One region of the Comamonas flocculans genome, then DNA from elsewhere that is predicted to be linked to it. Evidence: predicted binding sites of a transcription regulator. Region 1 holds the regulator's gene; each other region holds the start of a gene.
What was found. The regulator sigma-54, encoded in region 1, starts transcription at its own class of promoters, with help from an activator protein. The targets are predictions, from matches to a motif close to TGGCANGNAANCTGCTTT.
Positions count from the first base shown of each region.

Region 2: FOZ74_RS04960 (P-II family nitrogen regulator) is a predicted target of sigma-54. The motif match lies at 2,040-2,057, and genes of this name have one in related genera.
Region 3: glnA (type I glutamate--ammonia ligase) is a predicted target of sigma-54. The motif match lies at 1,484-1,501, and genes of this name have one in related genera.
Region 4: FOZ74_RS08250 (phenol hydroxylase subunit) is a predicted target of sigma-54. The motif match lies at 1,749-1,766, and genes of this name have one in related genera.

Region 1 is NZ_CP042344.1:1,568,601-1,572,707, reverse strand. It holds gene lptA (lipopolysaccharide transport periplasmic protein LptA) at 1-421, shown strand, start outside; gene lptB (LPS export ABC transporter ATP-binding protein) at 427-1,203, shown strand; gene rpoN (RNA polymerase factor sigma-54) at 1,208-2,740, shown strand; gene FOZ74_RS07645 (acyl-CoA thioesterase) at 2,756-3,208, shown strand; gene FOZ74_RS07640 (THUMP domain-containing class I SAM-dependent RNA methyltransferase) at 3,205-4,107, shown strand, end outside.
Region 2 is NZ_CP042344.1:1,005,795-1,009,901, forward strand. It holds gene glnL (nitrogen regulation protein NR(II)) at 1-426, shown strand, start outside; gene glnG (nitrogen regulation protein NR(I)) at 413-1,858, shown strand; gene FOZ74_RS04960 (P-II family nitrogen regulator) at 2,158-2,496, shown strand; gene FOZ74_RS04965 (ammonium transporter) at 2,493-3,791, shown strand.
Region 3 is NZ_CP042344.1:1,000,944-1,005,050, reverse strand. It holds gene glnA (type I glutamate--ammonia ligase) at 28-1,434, opposite strand; gene ruvB (Holliday junction branch migration DNA helicase RuvB) at 1,613-2,680, opposite strand; gene FOZ74_RS16455 (trypsin-like serine peptidase) at 2,698-4,107, opposite strand, start outside.
Region 4 is NZ_CP042344.1:1,697,289-1,701,395, forward strand. It holds gene FOZ74_RS08245 (sigma-54-dependent Fis family transcriptional regulator) at 1-1,537, opposite strand, end outside; gene FOZ74_RS08250 (phenol hydroxylase subunit) at 1,776-2,069, shown strand; gene FOZ74_RS08255 (aromatic/alkene monooxygenase hydroxylase subunit beta) at 2,111-3,103, shown strand; gene FOZ74_RS08260 (MmoB/DmpM family protein) at 3,143-3,421, shown strand; gene FOZ74_RS08265 (aromatic/alkene/methane monooxygenase hydroxylase/oxygenase subunit alpha) at 3,465-4,107, shown strand, end outside.

The DNA.
Region 1 (4,107 bases):
GACGCAGGACGACGCGGGCAACCAGAGCGGCCTGGTCACCGCCGCGCCGGGCAAGCGCGCCTATTTCCGCCAGAAGCGCGACACGCCCAAGGGGGCGCCGGTGGAGATCATCGAGGGCGAGGCCGAACGCATCGACTGGAACGGGCGCACCGAAGTGGTCAAGCTCACGCGCCGCGCCGAGCTGCGCCGCCTGCGCGCGGGCACGCCGACCGACGACGTGAGCGGGGCCGTCATCACCTACAACAACGCCACCGACGTGTTCACCGTCGATGGCGCGCCGCGCCGCGCCGGCGACAAGAGCGACACGCGCGTGCGCGCCACGCTCGCGCCCAAGGAACAGCCGCCCGCGGCCGCGCCGCAGGGCGCCCGGGATGCACCCGAGCTGCGCCCCAGCCGCGCGCTGGACGCACCGCCGCAGTGAACGCGATGAGCAGCCCGGCGACGCCCGCCAGCGCCGACGCATCCAGCCTGCTGCAGGTCCGGCACCTGAAGAAGAGCTATGGCGGGCGCACCGTGGTGCACGACGTCTCGCTCAACGTGCCGCGCGGCGAGGTGGTCGGCCTGCTCGGGCCCAATGGCGCGGGCAAGACCACCTCGTTCTACATGATCGTCGGCCTGGTGCGCTGCGACGGCGGCAGCATCGCGATCGACGGGCACGACGTCACGCGCATGCCCATCCACCGGCGCGCGCACCTGGGCCTGTCCTATCTGCCGCAGGAAGCCTCGATCTTTCGCAAGCTCAACGTGCAGGAGAACGTGCGCGCGGTGCTCGAGCTGCAGCGCGGCGAGGACGGCCGCCCGCTCGCCCGCCCGGTGATCGAAGAGCGCCTGAGCGCGCTGCTGCAGGACCTGCACGTGGAGCACCTGCGCGAGACGCGCGCGCTGGCGCTCTCGGGCGGCGAGCGCCGGCGCGTGGAGATCGCGCGGGCGCTGGCCACGCAGCCGCGCTTCATCCTGCTCGACGAGCCCTTTGCCGGCATCGATCCGATCGCGGTGATCGAGATCCAGCGCATCATCGGCTTCCTGAAGGAGCGCGGCATCGGCGTGCTGATCACCGACCACAACGTGCGCGAGACGCTGGGCATCTGCGACCACGCCTACATCATCAGCGAGGGCCGGGTGCTGGCGCGCGGCGCGCCCTCGGAGATCGTGGACAACGCCGAGGTGCGCCGGGTCTACCTGGGCGAGCACTTCCGGATGTAGCGCGATGAAGGTCGGCCTGTCGCTGGGCGTCTCGCAACACCTTGCACTGACGCCGCAACTGCAGCAGTCCATCCGCCTGCTGCAACTGTCCACGCTGGAGCTGGCCCAGGAGGTGGAGGCCATGCTGGTGGACAACCCCTTCCTTGAACGCGCGAGCGAAGAGGCCCCTGCAGCCGGCGCCCCCGCGCCGGAGCGGCGCACCGAACGCAGCGAGATCGCTCCTATTTCAGAAGCTTTTGACGCAGACCCTGCAAGCTCTGGAGGCCAAAATGATGCCGAAACCCGGAGCGACTGGGAAGGCGACCGCGAGCTCGACCCCAGCGGCAGCGACAGCCCCTGGAGCGCCGACGCCCCGAGCCGGGCCGCCCGGCGCGAGGACGACGAGGGCGAGGCGAGCGAGCACGAGAGCGCGCACGAAACCCTGGCCGAGCACCTGCACCGCCAGGCGCTGCTGCTGCGCCTGACGCGCGCCGAACGCGCGGCGCTGTCCTGGCTGATCGATTCGCTCAACGACGACGGCTACCTCGAAGACGCCATCGAATCGCTGGTCGAAACCCTGGTCGGCCCCGAGAACACCGAATACCTGCTGGAGATGAGCGAGCACTTCGCGCTGGCGCTCAAGCTGCTGCAAAGCCTGGAGCCCGCAGGCGTGGGCGCGCGCGATTTGCCCGAGTGCCTGCGGCTGCAACTGGCGGCGCTGCGCGACACGGGCGCCTGCCCCCGGGCGGTGCTGGAGGCGGCCATGTGCATCTGCGAGCAGCCGCTCGAATGGCTGGCGCGGCGCGACGCACGGCGGCTGGCGCAGGCCTGCGGCGCCAGCGAAGAAGACACGCGCGCCGCCATGGCGCTGATCGCCCGGCTCGAACCGCGCCCGGGGCGGCGCTTTGCCCAGGTGCAGCACAACCTCGTCACGCCCGACGTGATCGTGCGCCGCCGCCTGGAGGGCGGGCAGGTGCGCCTGGACGTGCAGCTCAACCCCGAGGTGGTGCCGCAGCTGCGCGTGCACGACGCCTACGCCCAGGCGCTGCGCCAGCACCGCAAGGGCGAGGGCCACGCCGCGCTGCAAAGCCGCCTGCAGGAGGCGCGCTGGTTCGTCCGCAACATCGAGCAGCGCTTCGACACCATCCTGCGCACCGCGCGCGCCATCGTGGACAAGCAGCAGGCCTTCTTCCTGCACGGCGAGCTCGCCATGCGTCCCTTGGTGATGCGCGAGATCGCCGAGGAGCTGGGCCTGCACGAATCGACCATCTCGCGCGTGACCAGCGCCAAGTACATGGCCACGCCCCAGGGCACCTACGAGCTCAAGTACTTCTTCGGCTCGGGTCTGGTGACCGATACCGGCGGCAGCACCTCCAGCACCGCGGTGCGCGCGCTGCTGCGCCAGTTCATCGCCGCCGAAGACCCGGCGCGGCCGCTGTCCGACGGGCAGCTGGCCGACATGCTCAAGGAGCAGGGCATCGCCTGCGCGCGGCGCACCGTGGCCAAATACCGCGAACAGCTCAAGATCGCGCCCGCCAGCCTGCGCAAGCAAATCTGAGTTCACACTTCCCCCATGGCCCGCGTTCTTTTCGACCTCCCCGACCGCTTCTGCTTCGAGACCACACTGCAGGTCTACATCAGCCACGTCAACCAGGGCGGGCACCTCGATAACGCGCAGCTGCTCAGCCTGGTCTCCGAGGCGCGGCTGCGCTTTTTTCAGGCCATGGGCATGACCGAGGCCAACGCGGGCGGCGCGGGCATCGTCGTTGGCGACATGCTGGCGCAGTACAAGTCCGAGGCCTTTCATGGCGAACAGCTCATCGTGCGCATGCGACCCATGGATTTCAACCGCTACGGCTTCGATCTGGTGTTCCAGATGACCGAATCGACCACCGGCCGCGAGGTGGCGCGCGGCAAGACCGGCATCGTCTTTGTTTCGCACGAAACGCGCCGCGCGACGCCCATCCCGCCGCTGGCGCGCGAGCGGCTCGATGCGCTCCTGGCGCACATGGGACGTCAGCCATGAACCGGTTTGAACTCTTTTTGCCCTGCGCCGCCGGTGTCGAGGGTTTCCTGGCCGACGAGGTGCGTGCGATCACCGGCTGCCCTGACGTGCAGGCGCTGCGCGCGGGCGTACGCCTGGCCGCGCCCTGGCGCACGGTGCTGCAGCTCAATTTGCACAGCCGCCTTGCGCAGCGCGTGCTGGTGCAGCTTGCGTACCGACCGTATCGTGGCGAAGACGATCTGTACGAACTTGCCAGCAGCGTGCGCTGGGAAGACTGGTTTACCGCCCGCCAGACCTTCAAGATCGAGGTGACCGCGCACGCGAGTCCCTTGAAGAGCCTGAACTTCGCCGCGCTGCGCGTGAAGGACGCGGTCGCCGACCGCTTTCGCCAGCAGAGCGGCACGCGCCCCGATGTGGACACGCACCGCCCCGACGCGCGCATCCACCTGCACCTGACGCCGGAAACCGCCACGCTCTCCATCGACACCTCGGGCGAGCCGCTCTTCAAGCGCGGCTGGCGCGAGGACAAGGGCGACGCGCCGCTCAAGGAGACCCTGGCCGCCGCGATGATCGCCGCCTGCGGCTGGACATCTGAGAGCGGCCTGCCGCTGTACGACCCCTGCTGCGGCAGCGGCACCGTCGTCATCGAGGCGGCGCAGATCGCCTGCCGCATCGCGCCGGGCCTGAAGCGCCGCTTCGCCTTCGAGCGCCTGCTGCCGCACGACCGCGCGGCCTGGGATACTCTCAAAAAAGAAGCTCCTGACGCAGTACAGACAAGCACTACACCCATATTTGGAAGTGATATTTCGCACCGCATGGTGGACTTCGCCCGGCGCAACGCCGAGCGCGCGGGCGTGGCCACCGCCGTGCAACTGCGCGGCGGCGACGCGCTGGAACGCCTGCCACCCTGCGAGCTGCCC
Region 2 (4,107 bases), 560 kb from region 1:
GACGCGGACCAGATGATCCAGGTGATGCTCAACATCATGCGCAACGCGGCCCAGGCCCTGCTGGAGATGCCGCGCCCCGGGGGGAGCACCGCCGCGGGCGAGCCGCCTTGCATCACCCTGCGCTCGCGGGTGCTGCGCCAGTCGGCCATCGGCACCCGGCGCTACCCGCTGCTGTGCCTGATCGAGGTGCAGGACAACGGCCCCGGCATCGCCGAAGAGCTGCGCGAGATGCTGTTCTACCCCATGGTCACCGGGCGCTCGCAGGGCACGGGCCTGGGACTGCCGATCGCGCAGGCCATCATGCAGCAGCACGGCGGCCTGATCGAGTGCGAGAGCCGGCCGGGCAAGACCGTCTTCAAAGTGCTGATCCCCTTTCGCCGCGTCGCGGACGGCAACACAGGAGCCCCTATCCATGCCCACCCCTGAGCTGGTCTGGATCATCGACGACGACAAGTCCATCCGCTGGGTGCTGGAGAAGGCGCTCGGCCAGGCCGGGTTGGCCACGCGCTCGTTCGACAGCGCCGACGCGGCGCTGCAGGTGCCCTCCGGCGAATGGCCCGACGCCATCGTCAGCGACATCCGCATGCCCGGCCAGGACGGCCTGGGGCTGCTGCAGCACCTGAAGACGGCCGGCTCCCGCGTGCCCGTCATCATCACCACCGCACACTCCGACCTGGACAGCGCCATTCAGTCCTACCAGGGCGGCGCCTTCGAGTACCTGCCCAAGCCCTTCGACGTGGACGAAGCCGTGGCGCTGGTGCGCCGGGCGCTGGCGCACAAGGCGGTTTCCATACCCTCTGCGCCGGTGGTCTGGCAGGCGGATGGGCTGATCGGCGAGGCCGCGGCGATGCAGGAGGTCTTCCGCACCATCGGCCGCCTGTCGCAATCGGAGATCACGGTGCTGATCAACGGCGAATCCGGGACGGGCAAGGAACTGGTGGCGCGCGCGCTGCACCGCCACAGCCCGCGCGGCGCGGGGCCGTTCGTCGCCCTGAACATGGCGGCGATTGCGCGGGACCTGATCGAATCGGAACTGTTCGGACACGAGAAAGGGGCGTTCACCGGCGCCACGGCCCAGCGCCAGGGCCGCTTCGAGCAGGCGCAGGGCGGCACCCTGTTCCTCGACGAGATCGGCGACATGCCGCTGGATACCCAGACCCGCCTGCTGCGCGTGCTCGCGGAAGGCAATTTCCACCGGGTGGGCGGTCATGCCAGCGTGCGCGCCGACGTGCGCATCATCGCCGCGACGCACCAGAACCTGGAGGCGCTGGTGCGGGACGGGCGCTTCCGGGAAGACCTGTTCTACCGGCTCAACGTCATCCGCATCCAGCTGCCCGCCCTGCGCGAGCGGCGCGAGGACATCGCCCGGCTGGCGGCGTTCTTCCTGCAGAAGGCGGCGCGGGAGCTGCGCATGTCGCCACGCACACTCCTGCCCCCGACGCAGCAGTACCTGGCACGGCTGCCGTGGCCGGGCAACGTGCGCCAGCTGGAGAACGCCTGCCGCTGGATCACGGTGATGGCCGCCAGCCGCGAAGTCCACGTCGAGGACTTGCCGCCCGAACTGCTCGCGCCCCACGCCGCGCAGGACGGGGAGGCAGGCGGCGGCGCCTCGACCGCCGCCTGGGAGCGCGCGCTGGGCCAGTGGGCGGCCCACGCCCTGGCGCACGGCGCGCAAGACCTGCTGGGGCAGGCGCTGCCGGCCTTTGAGCGCACCATGATCACCGCCGCGCTGCAGCACACCGCGGGCGCACGCAGGGACGCGGCCGCCCTGCTAGGCTGGGGACGCAACACGCTGACGCGCAAGCTCAAGGAACTGGGGCTGCACCAGGACGCGGCCGACGACGACCAGGACGGCTGAGCGCGCCCGATCGGTGCACAGTGCGCACCGGGCTCCCCGCCATGGTGCGTGCCGTGCGCCGTCCTGCCCGCCAGGCGCGCGCACGCCGCCGCGACACATGCCACGTCGCTCCCGATACCGTAGCTGGCAGCGCTTATGGAACAAGCGTTAGAGCCCTAAAACACTGTAAATTTTTCTTGCCTGGCACGGTCCATGCTGCTCACGGGGCACGCTTCGCCCACAGGAATGGCCATGGTCCCCGAATCCCTCAAAACCCTGCTCGCCAACCCGGACAAGCCCGTTCAAAGGAGAGCCGCATCGTGAAAATGGTGACTGCCATCATCAAACCCTTCAAGCTCGACGAGGTGCGCGATGCACTCTCGGATATCGGCGTACACGGCATCACGGTGACCGAGGTCAAGGGCTTCGGGCGCCAGAAGGGCCACACCGAGCTGTACCGCGGTGCCGAATACGTGGTGGATTTTCTGCCGAAGGTGAAGGTCGAGGCTGCCATGGACGACGTGCTGGTCGAGCGTGCGATCGACGCGATCGAAGGCGCTGCGCGCACCGGCAAGATCGGCGACGGCAAGATCTTCGTCTCGGCGCTCGAGCAGGTCATCCGCATCCGCACCGGCGAGACCGGAGCAGACGCGTTATGAGAGCGCCCATCGCCTTCCTGCTGCTGTCCCTGGTGCCGCTGGCCCGGGCGTCCGACGCGCCCGCACCCCGGCTCGACGCGGGCGACACCGCCTGGATGCTCACCTCCACGCTGCTCGTCATCCTGATGACCATTCCCGGCCTGGCGCTGTTCTACGGCGGGCTGGCGCGCGCCAAGAACATGCTGTCCGTACTGGTGCAGGTCTTCGTCGTCTTCGCGCTGGTCAGCGTGCTGTGGGCGCTCTTCGGCTACAGCTTCGCCTTCCACGGCGAAGGCCGGTTCCTTGGCGACGCGGGCCGGCTGTTCCTGCGCGGCATCGCGCCCGACACGCTCTCGGTCGTGCTGCCAACGGTGCCGGAGTACGTGTTCGTGGCCTTCCAGGGCACGTTCGCGGCCATCACCGTGGCGCTGGTCGTGGGAGCCTGGGCCGAGCGCATCCGCTTCTCGGCCGTGCTCATTTTCTCGGTGCTGTGGTTCGCCCTGAGCTACGTCCCGATGGCGCACATGGTCTGGGGCGGCGGCCTGCTGGGCCGGGACGGCGCGCTCGACTTCGCCGGGGGCACCGTGGTGCACATCAACGCCGGCATCGCCGCGCTGGTGGGCGCGCGCATGGTGGGCCGGCGCATCGGCTACGGCCGGGAGGCGCTGACGCCCCACAGCCTGACGCTGACCATGGTGGGCGCATCGCTCCTGTGGGTGGGCTGGTTCGGCTTCAACGCGGGCTCGGCCGGCGCGGCCAACGGCACGGCGGGCCTGGCCTTCATCAACACCGTGCTGGCCACGGCGGCGGCCACGCTCTCGTGGCTGGCGGGCGACCTGCTGCACAAGGGCAAGGCTTCGATGCTGGGAGCCGCCTCCGGCGCGGTGGCGGGCCTGGTCGCGGTGACGCCGGCGGCGGGCTTCGTCGGCCCGATGGGGGCGATGGCCATGGGCCTGGTCGTCAGCCCCCTGTGCCTGTGGGGCGTGGGCGGGCTCAAGCACCTGCTGGGGGTGGACGACGCCTTCGACGTGTTCGGCGTGCACGGCGTGGGCGGCATCACCGGTGCCATCCTGACGGGCATCTTCGCCGCGCAGGGCCTGGGCGGCACCGGCGGCCCCACGCCCGACACCTTCGCCATGGGCGCGCAGGTCTGGGTACAGCTCAAGAGCGTGCTGCTCACCGTGGTCTGGTCGGGCGCGGCGGCTTTCATCGCCTGCAAGGCGGCCGACCTGACCGTGGGGCTGCGCGTGCCGGAAGAAGCCGAGCGCGAGGGTCTGGACATCGCCTCGCACGGCGAGCGCGCCTACACCCGGTAAAACGCCGCCATCGGCCTCACTATGCGATATATGCATAGATGAATGCACGCACGGTATTGATGCGGGGATGCACCGCGATGGTGCATGGAACCAGGCAAAACACCTGGCCAAAGGCGGGCAGCCCTGGAAAAACAAGGCCCTGACTGCACGCCAAGGCCTGGCACGCTCCTTGCAAAACCGATCTGAAAAGAGCCGCCGCACCCGCGCGGCTTCCTGACGACCACGTCGTTTCAATCAAGGATGCGGAGCGCCCCGACATGTCCCTGACGGTTTTGGAAACCTCCCTCGCCGACGCCTTGCAGGCCGCAGCCCCGGC
Region 3 (4,107 bases), 570 kb from region 1:
GCCTGCTCCGCGCCCTGGGAAAAAGACTCAAAGACTGTAATACATGTCGAATTCCACTGGGTGCACGGCCTGCCGCAGGCGGCTCACCTCGTCCATCTTGCATTCGATGTAGGCCTGCAGCATGTCTTCGGTGAACACCCCGCCCGCGAGCAGGAACTGGTGGTCCGCGGCGAGCGCGTCCAGCGCCTGGTCCAGGCTGTGCGCCACGCGCGGGATGCCCGAGGCTTCTTCGGGCGGCAGGTGGTACAGGTTCTTGCTCATCGCATCGCCGGGGTGCCTTTTGTGGGCGATGCCGTCCAGCCCCGCCATCAGCAGCGCGGAGAACGCCAGATAGGGGTTGGCCGTGGGGTCGGGGAAGCGGCACTCGATGCGCCGCGCCTTCGGGCTCGCGACGAAGGGGATGCGGATGGCCGCCGAGCGGTTGCTGGCCGAGTAGGCCAGCATCACCGGCGCCTCGAAGCCCGGCACCAGCCGCTTGTAGGAGTTGGTACCCGGGTTGGTGATGGCATTGAGCGCGTGCGCGTGGTGGATGATGCCGCCGATGTAGTACAGCGCCAGTTCCGAAAGGTTGGCGTAGCCTTCGCCCGAGAACAGGTTTCGGCCACCCTTGACCAGCGACTGGTGCACGTGCATGCCCGAGCCGTTGTCGCCCACCAGCGGCTTGGGCATGAAGGTGGCGCTCTTGCCGCTGGCGTGCGCGGCGTTGTGCACGCAGTATTTGAGCATCTGCACCTCGTCGGCCTTGCGCACCAGGGTGTTGAAGGCCACGCCGATCTCGCACTGGCCGGCCGTGGCCACCTCGTGGTGGTGCACCTCGATCTTCAGGCCCATGGCCTGCATGGCGGTGCACATCGCGGTGCGCACGCCGCCGAGCGAATCGACCGGCGCCACGGGGAAGTAGCCGCCCTTGACGCGCGGGCGGTGGCCCGGGTTGCCGCCTTGCATGTCCAGCTCGCTGGCCCAGGCGCCCTCGGCCGAGACGATCTTGTAGGCCGCCTCCTGCATCTGCGATTTCCACTGCACCGCGTCGAAGATGAAGAACTCGGGCTCGGGCCCGAAGTAGGCGGTATCGGCGACGCCGGTGGAGCGCAGGTACATCTCGGCACGCCGGGCGATCGACCGGGGATCGCGCGCGTAGCCCTGCATGGTGGCCGGCTCGAGCACGTCGCTGCGCACGATGACCGTGGGCTCCTGAGCGAACGGGTCCATCACGGCGGTCTCGTCGTCGGGCAGCAGCACCATGTCGGAGGCCTCGATGCCCTTCCAGCCCTGGATGGACGAGCCGTCGAACATCTTGCCGTTCTCGAAGGCGTCTTCCTCCATGGCTTCCGCCGGGAAGGTCATGTGGTGTTCCTTGCCCATGGTGTCGGTGAAACGCAGGTCGACCCAGCGGGCGCCGTGCTCTTGGACGAGGGAGTGTGTTTTCGATGACATGGTCGTGCTTCCGTCGGAATTGGGGTGGTCTACCAGGTGGCAACCACTCAAAGCAACAACCATGCCGCGCCGGGCTGGCGGCGCATTTTCGCGGACCGCCGCAGTGCAGCCGGCGGCGCAGCGGTTCATCAGGGTGCGTGCGTGGGCGCCGCTGCACCAATATGGAACACGACCCGATTCAGGCCGACTCGAACAGCCCCCCCGCCGCTCCCGGCGGTTGCAGGCCCAGGTGTCGCCAGGCGGCGAGCGTGGCCACGCGCCCGCGCGGGGTGCGCTGCAGGAAGCCCTGCTGGATCAGGTAGGGTTCGATCACGTCCTCGATGGTGTCGGCTTCCTCGCCGATGTTGGCCGCGATCGTGTCCAGCCCCACCGGCCCGCCGTCGAAGCGCTGCACCACGGCTTCGAGCAGCTTGCGGTCCATCACGTCAAAGCCCTGCGGGTCCACGTCCAGCATGGCCAGGGCGCGCTGCGCGATGTCCTGCGTGATGCGCCCGTCGCCCTTCACGTCGGCGTAGTCGCGCACGCGGCGCAGGAGCCGGTTGGCGATGCGCGGCGTGCCGCGCGAGCGCCGTGCGATCTCCATGCTGGCATCCTGGTCGATGGGCGCGCTCATCAGGCCGCTGCTGCGCGTGACGATGCGCGAAAGTTCTTGCGGCGTATAGAACTCCAGCCGCGCGACGATGCCGAAGCGGTCGCGCAGCGGGTTGGTGAGCATGCCGGCGCGCGTGGTCGCGCCCACCAGCGTGAAGGGCTGCAGGTCCAGCTTGATCGAACGCGCCGCAGGGCCTTCGCCGATCATGATGTCGATCTGGTAGTCCTCCAGCGCCGGGTAGAGGATTTCCTCGACCACGGGCGAGAGGCGATGGATCTCGTCGATGAAGAGAACGTCGTTCCTCTCCAGATTGGTCAGCAGTGCCGCCAGGTCCTTGGGCTTTTCCAGCACCGGGCCGCTGGTCTGGCGCAGGTTGACCCCGAGTTCGTGCGCGATGATGTGGCTCAGCGTGGTCTTGCCCAGGCCGGGCGGGCCGAACAGCAGCACGTGGTCCAGCGCCTCGGCGCGCTTTCCGGCCGCCTTGATGAAGATCTCCAGCTGCTCGCGCGCCTTGGTCTGGCCCACGTATTCATCCAGCAGCTTGGGGCGCAGTGCCCGCTCCAGCGCTTCTTCCTGCGGCGAGGCCGCCGCCGCGGAAACCGTGCGCAGTGCCGCCGGGGGCGCGGGTGCGAAGTCGTCGGTGTGGATGCTCATGTGCCGCGCATTGTCCGTCAGGGCTTGAGCCAGCGGTGCAGCGCCTGCGCGAAGCTCAGCTCGAAGCGACCGAAGTAGTCGCGGCCCGCGGGATTGCTGCAGCTGGAGGTGCCGCCAAAGAGCTGTCCCACCAGATAGCGGCGCTGCCCCAGCGTGATGAAGGCCCCGGCGCCGCTGCTGCCCGGCTCCACCACGCCCTGCTGCCAGTTCACGGCGAGGAAGGTGGCGCTGGTCGCGTCGCCCGCGATGCACAGATTGGTGCTGGTGTTGCACACGCTGTAGCCGGTGAGCGTGCCGCGGCTGAGCTGCTGCAGGTCGCCTTGCGGATGGTGCACGACGGAGACGGCGGTCCCGGGCAGCGCTTCGGAGCCGAAATAGGAGCCGGCGTAGACCACGCCGGGCGGGGCGCTGTCGTTCAGCCGCAGGAAGCTAGTGTCGCTGCCCTCGTCGGCATACAGCAGCGTGGCGCCGCCGGTGCGCTGCACGTGACCCGCCGCGGTGCTGCTGGCGCCGCAGGCGCTGGCGCGCAGCAGCCAGTCGGTGCTCAGCGTGGAGGCCGTGCCCTGGTCGGCGATGCAATGGCGCGCGGTGAGCAGCCAGGGCGTGCCGCTGGAGCCCATGTCGTTCATCAAGGTGCCGCTGCACTGGTAGGCGCGGCCGTCGGCTTCGACGTAGCGCAGGCGCGCGACCGAGCGGCCTTGTTCGATGAATTCCGGGCTGCAGCTGACGCTGGCTTCGCAGCTGCCTGCGGCCTTGGCCAGGCCCAGCTGCTGCTCTGGCGTGACGGTGGTGTGCGAGAGCAGCGGCACTGCCAGACGCACCTGGGCGGTGGGCGCATCGGCCGGGATCTCGAGGATGAGCGTGGCCTGTTCGCCGGCCAGCTCGGGGCTCCAGTAGCGGCGGGCGCTGTCCTCGTCCATGCCGGCTGCGGTGTTGCGGGCGGCCAGGGCCTGCCATTGCGCGGCGGTGCCCAGCTGCGCTTGGCCCGTGGCGTCGACGAACCACAGCCGGGCGTCGGCCGGCAGGGCCTGCACCTGCAGGCCGAGGCGCAGACCCTGCGCGCCCCGGGCCACGAAGCGCAGCGCGGCGATGCGCGTGCCGCGGCCGCTGTCCTGCCAGTGCAGCAGTGCGGTGGTGCGCTCGGTGCTGGCCGTGGCTGTCAGGCTGCGGCCTGTGCCGATCTGCAGTGGCGCGCCCGCATCCGCATCAACTCCAGCCGGCGGCGTTGGCGCGAGCGGTGGCAGCGTCAGCTGCGTGATCTGCGCCGTGGCGGGCAAGGCCGGGGCAGCCGGTTTGGCCATGGGCGCCTGCTTGGCCGCGAGACCCGGGTCGAAGGGCTCGATGCGGTCGGTCGCGGCGGGTGGCGGAGCTGGCGGCTCAGGGGCGGGCGCGGGTGCAGGGGGCTGCGGTGCGGGCGGCGACTCGGA
Region 4 (4,107 bases), 130 kb from region 1:
GCAGCGCGCCGCCCGCCGGTTTGGCCTGGGCCGAGCGCAGCCGTCCCGAGGCCTCCAGCGTATGCGCGCCGGCGCTGTCGGTGAGCCGGGCGTGCTGGGCAAACAGGTGCTGTGCCTGCAGCGGCTGGCCCACGTCGGCCAGGATCACGCCGCGCTCGATCAGGTTTTCCATCTCGCGCACATTGCCCGGCCAGGCGTATTCGCGCAGCGCCAGCAGGGCCTCGTCGGTGAAGCCGTTCACATGCTTGTCGTGCTGGCTGGCAAAGCGCTGCAGCAGGTGCTGGGCAAAGGCCTCGATGTCCTGCCTGCGCTCGCGCAGCGGCGGGATGCGGATGGGATAGACGTTGATGCGGTAGTACAGGTCTTCGCGAAAGCGCCCGGCGCGCACCGCTTCCAGCAGGTCCACATGGGTGGCGGCGACCAGGCGCACGTCCACCTGGCGCGGCTGCGAGGAGCCCAGGCGCTCCACCTGCCCGTCCTGCAGCACGCGCAAGAGCTTGGCCTGCGCCGGCAGCGGCAGCTCGCCGAGCTCATCCAGGAACAGCGTGCCGCCGTGCGCGCGCTCGAAGCGCCCGGCGCGCGCCGCGTCGGCGCCGGTGTAGGCGCCCTTTTCGGTGCCGAAGAGTTCGGATTCAACCAGATCGCCGGGCAGCGCCGCGCAGTTCACCGCCACGAAGGGCTTGGCCGCGCGCGGGCCCAGGGCGTGCAGGGCGCGGGCAAAACGCTCCTTGCCGGTGCCCGTCTCCCCCGTCAGCAGCACGGTGACCTGGGTGTCCGCGGCCTTGCGCAGCAGCGTGGTGGCGGCGGTGAAGCCCGGCGAGCGCCCGATCATCGGGCCCAGCGCGTCCACCGGGGTTTCGGGCGCGTCGTCGGCCGGCATGCGGCTGAACCAGGCGGCGACGGCGGGCGTGCCTTCGCTCGGCGGCAGGGCGTCGCTGTCGTAGTCGCGCGCCAGCAGCTCGCCCTCGCCGTCGGGCCAATCGGCCACCGGCCAGCCCTCGATGCGGCAGTGCGCATGGCCGCTGCCCACGCAGGCCACTTCCTTGTAGAGCACGGGGCGCCCCATGAAGGCGCTGGTATAGCCCGAGGCATAGCCCAGCAGCATCCAGCACACCGGGTCTTTCTGCGGCCCGAAATCGCGCAGGTGCGACTCCACCTCCCAGGAATGGTCCCAGCGGAAGATGCCGTGAAAGCGCCCTTCGCCGACATCGAGCTGCAGCAGTTCGGGCGTGACCTGGACGGCGCCTTCGAGCATGTGCAATTGCGGCCCCACGGCAAACATCGAGAAAATGTCCTCGCTGGCACGCAAACGCCGTGCCAGCGCCGCGTCGCGCTCGCCCGAGGCGTAGCCCGCGCGCAACAGCAGCCGGCGCGTGCCCGCCATGCCCAGGGCCTGCACCATCTCGCGGCGCAGCGTGCCGAGCGAGGCCGCATGCATCAACACCATGCGCTGGCCGGCAAGCCAGATGCGACCGTCGGCCGACGAGAAGCGCACCTGGCGGCGCAGGTCGGCATCCGACGGCAGGGTGGCGGGCATGGGTGTTCAAATCTCGATAAGTTGAGGTGCTGAGCGACCGGAAATTGATGAAATCATGAAATCCGTAGTGCAGCAATGATGCAAATGATCAATTCAAAACGCAAGGCCTTTGCCAGCGGCTTGGCAGAAATTTGATCTTCCTCAACTTGGGCCTCGGCGGCTTAGGGGTTTACCCGCGAATTTTCGGGCTTTCGGTCATTTTCTCGATAACTGGCACGCTAGCTGCATGGTCATGGGCATGACCGAAGCAGCCCAAACCCCCACCCCCGAGCACTTTGACGTGTCGCTGCGCTTCATCCGCATCGTGGAGGAGCACCGCAATGGTCTGGTCGAGTTCGAGTTTGCCGCGGGCGAACCCGACCTGTACGTCGAATTGATCCTGCCACGCGCGGAGTTCGAGGATTTCTGCCGGATGCAGGGCGTGGAGCCCACGCACGGGCGCCTGCCCCAGCACGAACACGACAGCCTGGATGCGCACTGGGACTGGAACCTGCGCGATGCGCGCGAGCACCACCTGCGCCAGCCGTCCTGAATCGCCTTCCCCATTCATAGCAAAACGAGGAGACCTGTTTCATGCAAATCGACCTGCGTACCGTCAGCATCACGCCGCTGCGCCAGACCTACAACCACATCGCCGACTACCTCGGCGCCGACAAGGCGGCGTCGCGCTACGTCGAGGCGACCATGGGCGTGCAGGGCACGACCAACTTCCACTACCGCCCCACCTGGGATCCCGAGCGCGAGATGTTCGACGAGCGCCGCACCGCGATCAAGATGAAGGACTGGTACGTGCTCAAGGATCCGCGCCAGTACTACTACGGCAGCTACACGCAGGCCCGGGCCCGCATGCAGGAGACGGCCGAGAGCGACTTCGACTTCGTCGAGAGCCGCGGCCTGGCCGAGAGCTACGACGACGGCGCGCGCCGCGCGGCGCTGGACTTCTACATTCCGCTGCGCCACGTCGCGTGGGGCGGCAACCTGAACGGCGGCTACCAGAGCGCCTACGGCTACGGCACCGCGATCACGCAGGCCAGCCTTTACGCGAGCATGGACCAGCTCGGCATCGCCCAATACCTCACGCGCCTGGGCCTGCTCATGGGCAACGAGGCCGAGCTGGAGGCGGGCAAGCACGCCTGGCTCAACGCCCCGGCCTGGCAGCCGCTGCGCAAATACGTCGAAGACAGCTTCGTCATCAAGGACTGGTTCGAGAACTTCGTGGCGCAGAACATGGCGCTCGACGGCCTGCTCTTCGGCCTGGCCTACCGCGAGGTGGACCGCAAGCTCAACGAGCGTGCCGGCCCGACGATCTCCATGCTCACGCGCTTTCCGGCCGAGTGGTTCCCCGAGACCAGCAAGTGGGTCGATGCCGTGGTCAAGGCCACCGCCGCCGAAAGCGCGGAGAACAAGGCGCTGCTCGAAAAGTGGTACGCGCACTGGGTGGCGCGTGCGCAGGAGGCGCTCGCGCCCGTGGCCCAGCTGGCGCTGGGCGAGGAGGCCGGCGAGGCCCTCGCGCGCGTGCGCGCCCAGCTCGACGCCCGCATGGCCAAGGCCGGCCTGGCGGTGTAAACGCCCGTCCCCGCATTCACGAAGAAGGAGACAGACGAGATGACCCAAGTACCCAACGTCTTCATCGCGCTGCAGCGCAATGAGGAAACCCGCCCGATCGTCGATGCGATCCTGGCGGACAACCCCGGCGCCCTGCTCGACGAGCAGCCGGCCATGGTCAAGATCAACGTGCCCGGGCGCCTGGTGGTGCGCCGCAGCACCATCGAGCAGGAGATCGGGCGCGACTTCGACCTGCAGGAGCTGCACGTGAACCTGATCACGCTGACCGGCCACATCGATGAATCCGACGACGAGTTCGTGCTGAGCTGGGTGCACTGAGCCGCCCGCGACACCAGAAACATCCACCCCAAGGAGACCGATCATGGACATGAAAGTCAACAAGAAGCTGGGCCTGAAAGACCGCTACAACCGCATGACGCGCGACCTGAACTGGACGCCCAGCTACCAGTCGCTCAAGGACATCTACCCCTACCTCGAATACGAGGGCATCAAGATCCACGACTGGGACAAGTTCGAGGACCCCTTCCGCATGACGATGGACGCCTACTGGAAGTACCAGGGCGAGAAGGAGCGCAAGCTCTACGCCATCCTCGATGCGTTCGCGCAGAACAACGGCCACCTGGGCGTGACCGACGCGCGCTACATCAACACGCTGAAATTGTTCCTCACGGGCGTCTCGCCGCTGGAATACATGTCGCACAAGGGCTTTGCGATGCTGGGGCGCCAGTTCCAGGGCGCGGGTCCGCGCGTGGCCTGCCAGATGCAGTCGCTCGACGAGATCCGCCACGCTCAGACGCAGATCCACGCGATGAGCAACTACAACAAGTACTACAACGGCTTCCAGGACTGGCAGCACATGCACCACCGCGTGTGGTATCTCAGTGTTCCGAAGAGCTTCTTCGAGGATGCCGTCACCTCCGGGCCGTTCGAGTACATCCTCTCGATCAGCTTCGCCTTCGAGTACGTGCTCACCAACCTGCTGTTCGTGCCCTTCATTTCGGGCG